DNA from 4 places in the Xanthocytophaga flava genome. Region 3 is predicted to be linked to each of the others. Evidence: riboswitches for the same ligand, from Rfam matches in the RefSeq annotation. Region 3 holds a riboswitch; each other region holds the start of a gene.
The links. Region 3 has a riboswitch for cobalamin ahead of QNI15_RS06555 (cobaltochelatase subunit CobN). Riboswitches for the same ligand answer to the same signal wherever they lie in the genome.

Region 1 (3,499 bases), on a different contig from region 3:
TATACTCACTGCTGTTGATTTGTCAATTGGCTATCGTCTATCTAAAGAACAAACATATAAAATAGCGGGTCCTTTGCAGCTGAACTTATGGCAGGGAGAGCTGGTATGCCTGCTAGGCCCAAATGGGGCAGGTAAGTCTACGCTGATGCGTACACTTGCAGGTTTACATCCTGCGCTGGAAGGCTATATTAGTATTACCAATTTACCCTTGTCTGATTTAAAACCCCAGGATTTAGCTCGAAAGCTAAGTATGGTACTTACAGAACGGGTAGGAACAGGCAATCTGACAGTCTATGAACTAGTAGCATTGGGACGTTACCCCTATACAAGCTGGCTGGGTACTCTTACAGCTAAGGATGTGACCAAAGTATATGAAGCAATGGATGTGATAGGTATAACAGCCTACCAGCATCGTTCTATTCAGTACCTGAGCGATGGGGAACGCCAAAAAGTGATGCTGGCCCGTGCCTTGGCACAGGATACGGACATGATTATGTTGGATGAGCCAACAGCCCATCTGGATCTACCCAGTCGTGTGGAAATGATGCAATTGCTGCATCAACTGGCAAAGAAAACCCAGAAAGCTATTCTGCTCTCCACTCATGAGCTGGACTTAGCATTACAGGCAGCAGACAAAGTATGGATCTTACTACCTGATGGCAGCTTAGAGGTGGGTACACCTGAAGACCTTGTACTCAAAGGAGCCTTTGAATCAGCCTTCGCCCGCAAAGGACTTCACTTTGACCAAGCAACAGGAAGCTTTGTATTACATAACGATAGCCAGGGTCCTGTCATTGGACTTAGTGGTCATAAGGATTTGGTATTCTGGACACGTCGCGCACTACAACGGGAAGGTTTTTGTATCGAAACAGACCAGACAAGTGCATATAGAATAGAGGCTTTATTTACTAACAATCAACCTGACTGGACTCTTTATCAGAACGGAATTTCTGTAAAATACAACTCTATGGCTGAAGTGCTAGCTGCACTTCAACTATGGAAAAAACAAATAAGTACAATTACCTGATACTAATTTAAATCAAAAATACCAGTAGAAGCTTGTTTAGCTTTCACATACAGGTGTTTACCTCTTCGATCTGATCAGGTAGACTTAAAAGGGAATCCGGTGCAAATCCGGAGCAGTCCCCGCTGCTGTAATCCTGTTTACAAAGCTTTTGATATACCATGTCACTGTCTGTTATCAGATGGGAAGACAATCAAAAGTCAGGAGAGCCAGAAGACCTGCCTGGATGAGATTTATACCCGCTGAGCTTTCGGGAGAAAAGTACAGTGCATAGTACTCATCATCAATCTATTATTAAGATTGAAGTGATATGCCTGTCCTTGCGTTCAGCTCATTGTTTTTATTCATTTAATTAAATTGAACTGTGAACTTAAGGCTATCTATTATTCTATTTATATTCGCTGTTATTCTGTTTCTTGTAACTGTTCAATCAGGTATTGCTCAACAACAGGTAGCTGATTCTATCTGGTCTTATCAATTAAAAGAAACAGTAGTTACGGCAACCCGTTCTTCTATAGAAAAAGAACGAATCCCTCAGCAAATCGATATTATCTCCCAAAGGGATATTAAACAAACATCCTTTATAGACGCTATAGATCTGGTAAAGAAGAACTCTTCAGTCAGTGTATTACAGTATCCTGGTTTGCTGGGAGGTGTAAGTATACGGGGATTTCGGCCTCAGTTTAGTGGCATCAATCAACGTACACTTTTGCTGGTAGATGGTCGCCCGGCAGGTACCGTAAACCTGGCAACTATTGATCCGGGTAGTATTGAACGTATTGAAATACTTAAAGGACCAGCCTCTGCACTCTATGGAGCTCAGGCAATGGGTGGTGTGGTGAATGTCATTACCCGAAAATCAACAGATAAAATTCACTCTTCTCTTTTGGCAGAATATGGTTCCTATAGTTCCTTACGTATTGGTGGTCAAACGGGAGGCAATCTGACAGAGAAGCTAGACTTTGATTTGTCTTTTCAATCCTTTAGTCGCAATGATGACTATAAAACCGGAAAAGACAACTGGTTGCGCAATGCACTTCATGGAGGTACGGCCATCAAATATTATATAAAACAACCTGCTACTGAAATCAATGACAGCCGTGGTGATGGAATCCGCAGAGATTATACACAACTGAGTTATTATTCGGGTTCGCTACGGGCAGGTTATCAGCTTACTTCCAACTGGCGTCTGGATGTTCGGGGAGAACGTTTTCTGGCACATAGTATAGAATCACCTAGTGACATTGAATATGGAAATACCCAGCCTAGTACCAAAGACATTGGTCGGGCAAATGGCGAAGTAAGTCTGGCTGGCACAATGGGCATTCACCAGCTTAGCCTAAAGGGATATACTGCTCAGGAAACATCTGATAATTATACACTCGAAAATAATGGTGTAAAAATACCACCTTATCGTTCTTACCAAAGTCAATCTTCCTGGAAGGGAATACAGGTAAAAGATGTACTGAAACTAGGTATTCATCAACTTACTCTGGGTATAGACTATACTAGTGTATCTATTCAAACACATTCCTATTCCAATGATACGACAGAAACAAGACCTTACAGTCCTAACTATGCATTACACTCAACAGCCATTTATGCACAAGGTCAGTTTTTCTTCCTGAATAACCGCCTGACAGTAACACCAGGCCTTCGGTTTGACAGAATTACATTTGATGTAAAAGCAACTCCACTTCTTACTACTTATACGCCAGGCAATGAAACCAATCCTTTTCTAAGTCCAAGTTTGGGTGCACAATACCAGATTATCGAACCGTTGAAAGTGCATGCTACTATTGGCCGTGCATTTGTGACTCCGGATGCCTATCAGGTGGCGGGATTTTCTCAATTGGGCAGCAACAAATCAGTTGCCATTACTCAAGGTAACCCAGAGCTGACTAATGAAAACAGCATTACCTGGGATGCAGGAATCCGGTTTATCAAACCTGCTATTGGATTTACAGCAGATATCACCTATTTCTCTACAGTAGTACAAGATCGTATTACGAGTCGTACTACCCGTTATACAACACCTGAATTTACGGTCAATGGAGATACAATCAAATCCCGAACAACCTATATAAATGCGAATAAAGGTGAGATACGCGGTCTGGAAGCAGAGGTAGCCTATGACTTTGGAGCATTAAAAGAGTATGCATACTCATTCCGTGTATTTGCAAACGCTACCTCTATCTCTCATGCAAAGGAAGTCACCATAGGTACAGATGGTAGTACAACTCGTAAAGACATTTACAATATAGCATCGCTTACCATGAATTATGGTATTGAATACAATAACATGAAAGGTGCTTCCTTACGGATCAACGGACGGTATGTCGGTCATCGAAAGGATACAGACTATAATGATTTATTATATCCGGAAATTCAGTATCCGGTCTTTATGGTGATTGATATGGCAGCCTCTTATATCTATGCCCATCAGCACACAGTAAGTCTGCTGGTAAATAATAT
Region 2 (3,499 bases), on a different contig from region 3:
GTGCGTTATGGAGACCGTTTGAACTGGAACCGGGTGTGGATGCACCTGGAGATACACTGGCAGTTGCTTATGGCTCAGCTGCTTAGCTTCCAGTTTTGTTATCCGTCAAAAAGAGATCTGGTTCCCCATTGGTTAATGGAGGAGTTACTGGCAAAAGCCAAGGAACAGTATGATTTACCAACACCGCAACAAACGTTGTGTCTTGGGCCTCTCATTGATCAGACGCAGTATGATATTGACGTACGGGAATGGAATTATAAAACAATCACAATGAAAAGCATATAGATATGAATTTGAAAAGCAAACAAATCGCTGCTATTGGCGATATTCATATTAAAGCAACTGACCGTGGCAAATGGAAAGAATGCTTTCAGTCTGTATCAGAACAGGCATTTGCGCTGATTCTGTGTGGTGATTTGACAGATACCGGACAAGCCAGTGAGGCTGAGATCTTGCTTGAGGAACTGAGTGTTTGCTCTATTCCGGTGATAGCAGTACTGGGTAATCATGATTATCATGATAATCAACAGGATGAAATCAGACATGTTTTATGTAATAACAAGATTCATGTATTGGATGGAGAATCAGTGGTTATCAATGGAGTGGGATTTGCAGGTGTAAAAGGGTTTGGCGGGGGCTTTGACCGGTTTATGCTTCCCCGCTTTGGGGAAGAAATGAATAAAGCGTATGTGCAGGCGGCAGTGGAAGAATCCTTGAAACTGGATCAGGCATTGTATCGCCTGGAGGGAGATGATATTGATATACTAAAAGTGGCTGTATTACATTACTCTCCTATCAAAGAAACGGTGGTTGGCGAGCCTGAGGAGATTTTCCCTTTTCTTGGATCATCTTACTTAGCAGAACCGCTGGATCGCAGGGAAGTAACGGTTGCCTTTCATGGGCATGCTCATCATGGACACCTGGAAGGTGCCACCAAACAAGGTGTAAAGGTGTTCAATGTTGCCAAACCTGTATTACATAATGCGGGTTATACTAATCCTTTCTTCTTGTATGAATTACCACTTCAGGAAAAGGAGAACCAACCTGTAGAACATCTGATAGTAGCACCATGATGCTTGCTGGTCAGCTAATTCTGCATGTAATTGTTAGTAAACGATGAAACTTTCTCATCGTCCTAAATCTCATTTGAAACAAAAAAGACACTGATTAGAATTATAGGTTCAAATTAGTGTCTTTTCATTAATAAATCCATCTTGATTCTTGCTAAAATAATAATCCGTACCGGATACCAAAACCAGGGTTTATACCTTGCATAGCAAACAATCTTCTTATCCATGGAATTCCATGACAAAACAGGAATTAATCTAAACCTACATCCAAATCAGATAAATCACGTATATTCGCCCCCTTCATGTAAGTTCTTTACTTTATACCCTCTGGAAGAGGTTCTGCATAATGCCGATTAATAGGGAATCGTGTGAAAATCACGAACTGTCGCGCAACTGTAAGTAACCTTCAAAGCGTATACCCTTGTTTGTCCACTGTATCAATGATATGGGAAGGATGGTATACGTGTTACAAGTCAGGAGACCTGCCTTTTCCAGTATGACAATGCTTTCGCGGTTTGAAGCACGGTCAGGTGTGGTGTTTTCTGTTCTGAAATTTTTACAAACTATGGATCTGAGGCGGTTCACGTAGATGAACCTCATCATATGCATGCCTGTTTTCAGTCAGATCTCTCCCCTGTCTTTGATTTTATCCCTTGTTACATTGTGGAGTGTAAGAGCTTTTAACTATTCATCTTAACACAGTTAAAAGTATGCAAACACCTTATGGCTGCTATCCGCACACTGATAGCCAGAGCCACCTATTAACTGTCTATATACCGTCAGACAGAAAGAGTATTTTTGATGATGAGTCAACAAGTACCCATCAGATAGTAAAAGATCATGTCCTTGAGGCAAAAGTGGTAGGTAAAAACATTCCACCTGGAACCCAGACTGTTTCATCGGCTTTCGGTCTGTTCATCAATCAATTACTCTACCAAACCTCGACCTTGTATTTCTCTATGAATAAGTCCCTACAACAAAAGTTGCCTCTATTTTTTTGTCTATTATTTCTGCCTTTATGTATGCTGGCTCAATCTGAAAAGGGTAGTATTTCCGGATATATACAATCCGAAAATAAAGAACCACTCCCTAATATGACCATTGGCCTGGATGAAACGGCATATGGTACTACCAGCAGTGAAACGGGGCACTTTCTACTCAAAAATATACCTGCCGGAAAATATATATTATCCATTAGTGGCATTGGCTATCAGGCATTAAAACAAACTATTGTGGTAAACGCAGGACAAAGAATTTCGCTAAATTATCAGCTTAACAGCAAGACCAATGAGTTGTCGGAAATAGTGATTACATCCGACAGAAAATCCGGTTTCACGGCTATTACCAAACAGGCAATTCCCCTACGGGATATCCCGCTGACGACCTCTTCCGTTTCTGTAAAGACTATAGAACAGCGTGGAGCAGATGATCTGGGTGAGGCAATGAAGAATACTACAGGAGTGCGAGCGAATAATACGTATGGGGGATTTCAGCATTTTACTATCAGGGGATTCAGTAACTTTGTACTACTTGTAGATGGTGTCAGAGACGAAAGACACAACATCTCCACCAGTGCCCCTACAACGAATCTGGCTAATGTAGAAAGTATAGAAGTGTTAAAAGGTCCCGCTTCGGTTTTGTTTGGACATTCAGCGCTGGGAGGGATTATCAATATTGTTAGAAAGCGCCCAACAAAAGAATTTAAAGCGGAATTTTCAGCTACCTATGGAAGTTATAATACCCGCAGAATGAGAGCGGGAGCCTCCGGTTCTATCAGTAACCAGTTGCGGTATCGGGTTGACTTTGGGATGTCCGATACAGAAGGGTATCGATATTCTGGGTCTACTACAAACAATGCCTACCTGGCACTGGAATATACACCTACCAGTAAAGATTTGTTTTATCTGACAGTGGGTGTAAACAAAGACAACTATGATACGGACACAGGCATTCCTATGCTGGAAGGTAGTAAAAAAATACCTGGACTAGATGTCGATACGCGGTACAATGACCCTGCCGACTTTTTAAAACATACGCGTTTCGACTATCAGCTTAAATTTGTACACCAGTTCTCTGAAAAAGTAAAACTGTCAGATCAGGTATCCTATTATGATGACAATATCAACTATTTTTCAACAGAAGAACTTTCTGTCAATGCCTCACTGGATTCACTTACCCGATCCTTTCCGTTTTATTTCAACCACCTGACCAAACCTCTTCAAAATCAGTTGGAGCTTAGTAGTGAATGGCTAACTGGTTCTATTGTACACAAAGTATTAGTAGGTTATGCACTCAGTATACTGGACAGGAAGACCTATAACGGAGATGTCAATGGTCCAGCCAAAAACGCTACAATTCCTATTCATAATCCGATTCTCAATCAGGGGTATATTTCCTTCACAGACCAGAATTATAGGGCTACTATGGAA
Region 3 (3,499 bases):
ATACAAATCCGGTAAAGAACTTGATGCAGAAACAGTCCGTTTTGTATTGTATCGAATGAGTAGAGCGAAAGAAATTCGTCCTGATATCGAAGCCAAACCAGTCTGGCTACTTATAGATAAGCAAAGCAGTACTAACTTCGCTAATGCCATTCTCCAGTTGTATTTATCCAAAGGGGGCGATGCGAAACAGAAATATTGTTTGACACTGGCAGGAATGCTTGGTGATAACACACTGGTGGATACACTTCGCAAGCAAATCACTGAATGGGATCTAAATAAACGTGGCAAAATGGCCGAATATGCTGTAGGAGCCTTAGCTCTTATTGGAACGAATAAAGCACTCAGAGCAGTAGAGCTTTTTTCCAGAAAGGCCAAAAATGGCAATGTGATGAGTATGGCTAGCCAGTCGCTGGCAGTGGCGGCAGAAGAATTAGGCATGGACATCAACCAGCTTGCCGATAGCATTGTACCGGATCTTGGATTTGAGGGTACATTTAAACATTTCACAATAGATGGTGAGGAATACAGAGCTTTTGTGGGAAATGACTTTAAGATTACCTTTTTTGATAGTGATAACAAAAAGCTAAAAGCAATACCAAAGAAAGCATCCAAAGAACTTCAGAATGAGTTTAAAGAACTCAGCAAAGAGTTAAGGGAAGTGGTGAGGCTACAGTCTGGACGGATGGAACGCTATCTGATCACACAGCGCAAATGGAAAAGTGAAGAATGGAGCAAGTTTTTTCTCTCCAACCCTATCATGTTTGTCTATGCAATGCGGCTGATATGGGGAGCATTTGATTCCCAAAACCAGTTGCTCTATACTTTCCAGTGTATGGATGATGGTACACTAATGAATCAGAACGATGAAGAAATAGAACTCTCAGAAGAAACATTTATTGGAATGATTCATCCATTGTCTTTATCAGACGAAGAGATTGATTTCTGGAAAAATCGCCAGTATGAAAGTAATATCGAACCTATATTTCCTCAGTTACATCGTCCTATTGTTAAATTAAATGCAACAGATGTAAACCTGACCCATTCCGAAATACTTCAACAAGTACCTTTTAAGGCACAAATCAGGCATGGTTGGGGACGAGGAAGTGTTGGAGATGGAGGCATGATTGAAGACTTTCGTAAATATTTTTTGGATGGAGCAGTTTGTGCTGTATTGGATGTATATAATATGGATGTATTTGGTTATATGGAAAACAGCACATTTGGAGATGTATACTTCATCGAAGGAAACTCTTACAGAAAAAAAATGGCCTTTGGAGAAGTTCCTCCTGTTGTTTATTCTGAAGTAATGAGCGAATTGCAGCAACTTGTTCCTAAGAAAACAGAAGTTGAAGTCGCATAATAGCCTATGAGGTTGTTTAGGATAATTTATAAAAAAGCTCAATGAGCAGATTTTGTAGCGAGCCTCACTTTCCCACCATTCAGGTTGGCGTTATCAACAACCTGAATGATGGGAAAGTGGTCGTTGGTGATAACACCAACGATGGGAAAAGTGGCAGTACATGTATTTTTAGTTCTTATAGAACTCTATAATTATCTGCCTTTGCAACCTTATACAATTATCCTAAACAACTTCTTGTAAATCCAGTATATTTGTTGTTTTCAATCAAGATGTTCTTTCTCCTCTGAAAAAAGGTTCTGTGTAAGAGGTTGTCTAACTTATTATTAAAGAAGCGAAAAGGCTAGATTTTGTAGCGAGATGAGGCCATTTCTCAGCCCGTAGCCAGCGGCTACAGGCCGAGAAATGGACGAAATCGTAGCACAAAAGATGCCTTTGCAGCCTTTAAGAATAGTTTAGACAACCTCTAAAACAGATGAATAGGGAATCGTGTGTAAATCACGAACTGTCGCGCAACTGTAAGTAACCTATGGGATTATGCGTTACTATCCACTATACTACACCGTATGGGAAGGATGGCATAATTGGTACAAGTCAGGAGACCTGCCTGTTTTCAGTATGATAATGCTTTCGCGGTTTGAAGCAGATTCAGCTGAGGTGATTAGGAATGTGGGCAGGCTTATACCTGTACCTTTAGCTTTTACAAGCTAACTTTTCATTCCTCCTCTGTCACCTGTCTATCCGCAAGCTTTTGAACGTCTGAAATCCGATTGCTTGCTTATATAAGTTGTAAATGGTATGACAGAAATAAAACGCCAGCGGGTAATGCGCCCGGATGGAAAAGCCATTAACCTGGTTCAGCGAAGAGGACATTTGTCTTACTGTTACAATGCATGCTGCTGTGGCCGTACAGACAGAGGCTATGCTCCCATTCCGGTTGAGTTGTATAAAAGTGAATGGTTACGGCGGAAGCTACGTAATGTAGTCCATATGACCAAAGGTGGATGTCTGGGCCCATGCACACTGGCTAATGTGGTGACCTTGTTGTTTGACGGAAACTCTGTATGGTTTCATTCTGTCAACAGCAACTGGCAGATCATTGCCATTTTCGATTACATCGAGAGTATGGTAAAGGCCGATAGTTTTCTAACCCCACCCGCTGAGCTGGCAGAGTATGTGTTTCAATTCTATACATGGAAAGGTTCTGAAGCTATAACCCGTTCCGGGCAGGTGGCAACACCCGATGGAGGAATTGTATTCCTAACCCATGCCGATACGGATCTACTTACCCTAAGTCGCACACTTCAGGACTTACCTGCTGACTTTCCCAAAACGACAGGCCTTAACCTGATGGCAATTAAAAGTGATGCCCATATGGCTCAGTTGCTGGATCGGGAAGTAGGAGCCGCTCAGATTATAATCATACGTATTCATGGCAGAGCCAGCAGTATTCCAGGTTTTGCGGAACTGGTTCGTCGGGCAAAGCAGCAGGCACAGCATCTGATTGTGATAAGCGGAACAGGTGAACTAAATCCGGAATTTGCAGCTGTGTCTACAGTGTCACCAGCCATATTGCATGAAACACTGGCATACTTACAAGCAGGAGGACATAGCAATCTAACCTCCCTGTTGTACTTTCTGTCAGACCATCTGTTGATGACAGGTTTTGGCTTTGAGGTTCCTGTAACTCTACCAGAACATGGTATTTACCATCCGGATCTCCCTGAAAATGCAGAGAAAGAAGATTGGTTAAAGATGCACAATCCTGCTTGGCCAAGTATTGGCATTACCTTCTATAGAGCACACTGGATTAGTGGCAATACAGCCTTTGTAGATGCCATGATTCGTGCACTGGAAGCTCGGAATCTGAATGTACTGCCTGTCTATACAGCCTCTCTCAAAGCAGTTGACAGTGGTACAGGTTGGCCGTACGCGCTGGATTTATTCAGACATACTAACGAAGTGCTGATCGACGTATTGGTAAATACAGTTTCGTTTGCCATGCGGGATATACAAACAGAACAACTGCAACAAGGAGAAGAGGAAATCCTGCGTCAGCTAAACGTACCGATTCTGCAGGCCATCACCAGTGGTATGAGTCGTGGCCCTTGGGAATCATCAAGCCGAGGACTCAATCCATTG
Region 4 (3,499 bases), on a different contig from region 3:
TTCACCTAATAACAAAACATTCAATGCTTTGGATGAGGCAAATGCTAATACTAGTCCCACTATTACTGTAGCTGCCAATACATATAGATGATAGTCTGTTACCCCTCCCAGTGAGCCGAATGTCCATAGTATATATTCCTGTAACTGTTCTGGCTGACTAAAATACTGCCATATACTGATAACAGATAAGGTTATAGTTCCAATCATAACACCAACAATCAACAGTACTACATTGTCTCGTATACGTCCTGCAATCAGTACTACCAGAAATAAAACCAAGGCCGAACCCATTGAAGCTGCTACTACAATCAGCCAACTACCAGAAATACCCAGTTGCCGGATAGCTGGCATACTGGTAATATGTCCATTGGAAAGCATTACTACTGCTACACCTAGTGCTGCTCCTGCTGTGATACCTAGTTCTGAAGGGCCTGCCAGTGGATTGCGAAACAATGTCTGCATTTGCAGGCCACTTACAGATAGACCACATCCAACCAATACAGCTGTAATGGCTTTGGGAATACGAATTTTCTGAACAATATAAAGCCAGGCTGTTTGTTCGGATGTCTGCTCAAATAGAATACGTACTACCTCCCGAAAAGGAATAGATACAGAACCCAGCATAATATCCAGCAGAAAGCCTGTAATGATGAGAAAAATTAATGAACTCACCACGATCTTTCGGAAGGAGGAATGGGATTTGGACATAGTACGGCCAGCCTCAGTATTTTGGGAAATCATTGTACCTGTTTGTAATACACCAGTTCGTGATCAGGCAGTAATTCCGGATGAAGTATCTTAATCATATCTGCTAGTATCAGGTGAGGACTTACCGCGCCAGACTCCCAGTAGTCGTTAGCTCCCTGTTCATTGGTCCGTTTGTTATAATTATATACTTTACCTGTTTTGAAGGAGATAAAGTCCCCATATCGTTTGTCTTTGGCCAGAATATCCTGTTTGGTATCAATGAATCCTACATTGAGCCAGTATTCAGCTTCCAGTGCTATTGGATACACAGCTTCAAAACTGAGAGGCAGGCTACCTGTAGTTTTCTCATTTCGCCAATGATAATCTGTGCCCGCATCTTCAAAAAAGTGAGCCATGTAGCTATCTCCATCCGGAAGAAACCAGGTGTCCTTGTATGTCATACCAGTAATGATACTTGGCTTATGTTTCACATTGCGGGTTAGGTCCGACAATCGTTTATACTCTTGCGCAATTTTTACAAACTTTTCATTTGCAAGTGCTTCTTTGTTGAGTAAGGCTGCCATTAACTTCACCCATTCAGCACGTGCCAATGGAGTAGTTTCTACCCATTCAGAATTAATCAGCACAGGAAGGCCTGCATCTGTAAGGGTTTTATAGTGATCCATCCGGGCTGTTGCGCTTCCCACTGTCATAACCAGGTCAGGATGCATCGTAATCAGCTTTTCTTCATTGATTGCTTGATCGTTGCCAACTTCTGTGATTTCTCCTTTGGCAATTCGTTTGAGTACTTCTGGGGAGGAAACATATTTCAAATTGCCCAACCCGATTAATGTATTCTGGGCATCAAGAAAGCTAACCAGACCTACGTGCATAGACGACATGCCAACCAGATTACGGACAGGGATCTCAATTTTCTGATACAGATCATAGCCTGCGGGACGTGGGGTGCCACGTTGTAGTAAAAGGTAACGTGCTGTATCTCCTTTTGCTTCAAAAGGATTGAAGATATGCACTATCTTATAATGGTTGAAGTATTGGATGGTAAATCCTTTGGCATACTCAATCTCAACTTTATCCGGAAAATAGTTTTGCTGGATAGCAGTGGTTTCTTCTGCGGAATCTGATTTGGATGAGGAACGGCAACTGGTCAGTATTCCAGTCAGACAGTAGAGAGCTACTATCCAAGATGAACAGCGAACCAGTGAAGGCAGCGACAAAATCCTTTTGTGGCTGCTTCGGGTTAGGTTTTTTTTTGTTTTCATGAATACATGCGCCTTTCTTCCGAAAGCGATAAGTATGAAACCCCAACAGGCAGGTCTTCTGACTTCCCCAGATCTGACTCCTTCCCGCTCAATGTAAAAATGAACAGTGGAATAGCAACTTGTCAGTCTCGGATAGGACGGGGTTACAGCAGCGGAGACTGTTCCGGATTTACACCGGATTCCCTTTTAAAGTAAACACTACGAGTTGTATCGCTTACTACCTTCAGGAATGGCAAAGCTAAGAAAATTTTATGGATTTGGTGAGAGAAACAAAAAAGCCCGATGTTATAAGTATGAACATCAGGCTGGTAGTGGAGATCTATATAAGATAAGTTTTACAACTGACTTAACAGTTTATCTCGCATTCCCCAAGCATTTTTATTCTGAGGATTTGTCTCTGTTGCTTTGGTATAGAAAAGGATTGCCATTTGGGGGAGTCCCTTTCGCATATAACATTCACCTATAAGTTCATAGTTATAGGACGTATCCTCAGGCTTGCCGTTCAATAACAAACTTAGTTGGAAAATACGGATTGCTTCATCAAATTTTTGTCTTCGCATCAGGTATTTGCCCGTGCTGATGAGATCGCCAATCTCAAATGAAAAGTCATAGATGTCTTGTTGTGTTTCCCGAATATGACGATAAAAAGCCAGCCCCTGTTCAAAATCCTTTAGAACCTTTTCCCGTAGGTCCAGATATACTGATTTTTTGGGTAGAGAATAGGGTTTGTCATGTAAAATAGCATAGATAGCATCTTTCAGTGGATATACTTTAAAGTTCTGATTGTTGGTCATCAGAATAATGGTGATGCCTTCTTTTACATTGCAGGACATCAAAGCCTCATAGTTAAAATTGGAACCATGATGCTGATGCCAGGTCAGTTGTTGGTTTTCAAATTCAGTGCTGCCGAGACTGGTTTCATTATCTCCAAAGCTTTCTGCCAGTTCCTTAAAAGAAGTTTCAGAAATGAGTTGATAGGAATGCAGACAAGTTGTCCATTTGTAAAGATCTTCTACGGGTAATCTAAGCCATCCGGTAAGGCTTTGAGTAAAGTTGGCAGGCTCTACAAAATTGTTATCAAACGGACGTGCTGTAGTTACATCGACAGTATAGGCGTCAATAACTGTTTGGGACATTTTACAGGGTTTGAAAATGTATTTCTTTACAAATTCCGTATAAGAGAGTCCAGAGATCTTTTCAATGATCCAGCGTTGCAGATACACATTGAGGTAACTATAAATAAAAGCAGTACCTGGTTCAAATTCCAGTTTAGGCAGCTGAGTCAGAAAGGTGCGAACCTCTTCTTCGGAACTTGCATTGGACGCAGGTAAGCCACTCGTATACTGAATCAAATGTTTTATCTGAATCTTATCAGCCCAGGATGGAAGAAAGGTAACATATTTTGATACTTTGTCCTCCAGCTTTAGCTTTCCTTTTTCTTTTAAAATCATGATACTTACTCCATTAAACTCTTTCGAGATAGAACCTATGTCAAAGCGCATAGAAGGAGTAAGCATTTTGCTTTTTGC

Region 1: it holds a riboswitch for cobalamin, as region 3 does, so the genes downstream of both, QNI15_RS09785 (TonB-dependent receptor) here and QNI15_RS06555 (cobaltochelatase subunit CobN) in region 3, are expected to answer to the same signal.
Region 2: it holds a riboswitch for cobalamin, as region 3 does, so the genes downstream of both, QNI15_RS23345 (TonB-dependent receptor) here and QNI15_RS06555 (cobaltochelatase subunit CobN) in region 3, are expected to answer to the same signal.
Region 4: it holds a riboswitch for cobalamin, as region 3 does, so the genes downstream of both, QNI15_RS09800 (ABC transporter substrate-binding protein) here and QNI15_RS06555 (cobaltochelatase subunit CobN) in region 3, are expected to answer to the same signal.

What each region holds. Positions count from the first base shown of each region.
Region 1 covers NZ_JASJOR010000005.1:188,396-191,894, reverse strand. Annotated here, with positions in the region: gene QNI15_RS09790 (ABC transporter ATP-binding protein) at 1-1,027, shown strand, start outside; cobalamin riboswitch at 1,062-1,264, shown strand; gene QNI15_RS09785 (TonB-dependent receptor) at 1,389-3,499, shown strand, end outside.
Region 2 covers NZ_JASJOR010000017.1:150,744-154,242, forward strand. Annotated here, with positions in the region: gene QNI15_RS23335 (nucleotidyltransferase) at 1-285, shown strand, start outside; gene QNI15_RS23340 (metallophosphoesterase family protein) at 288-1,073, shown strand; cobalamin riboswitch at 1,388-1,574, shown strand; gene QNI15_RS23345 (TonB-dependent receptor) at 1,781-3,499, shown strand, end outside.
Region 3 covers NZ_JASJOR010000003.1:286,761-290,259, forward strand. Annotated here, with positions in the region: gene QNI15_RS06550 (DUF4132 domain-containing protein) at 1-1,360, shown strand, start outside; cobalamin riboswitch at 1,802-1,982, shown strand; gene QNI15_RS06555 (cobaltochelatase subunit CobN) at 2,156-3,499, shown strand, end outside.
Region 4 covers NZ_JASJOR010000005.1:192,256-195,754, forward strand. Annotated here, with positions in the region: gene QNI15_RS09795 (FecCD family ABC transporter permease) at 1-741, opposite strand, end outside; gene QNI15_RS09800 (ABC transporter substrate-binding protein) at 738-1,970, opposite strand; cobalamin riboswitch at 2,002-2,210, opposite strand; gene QNI15_RS09805 (serine hydrolase) at 2,306-3,499, opposite strand, start outside.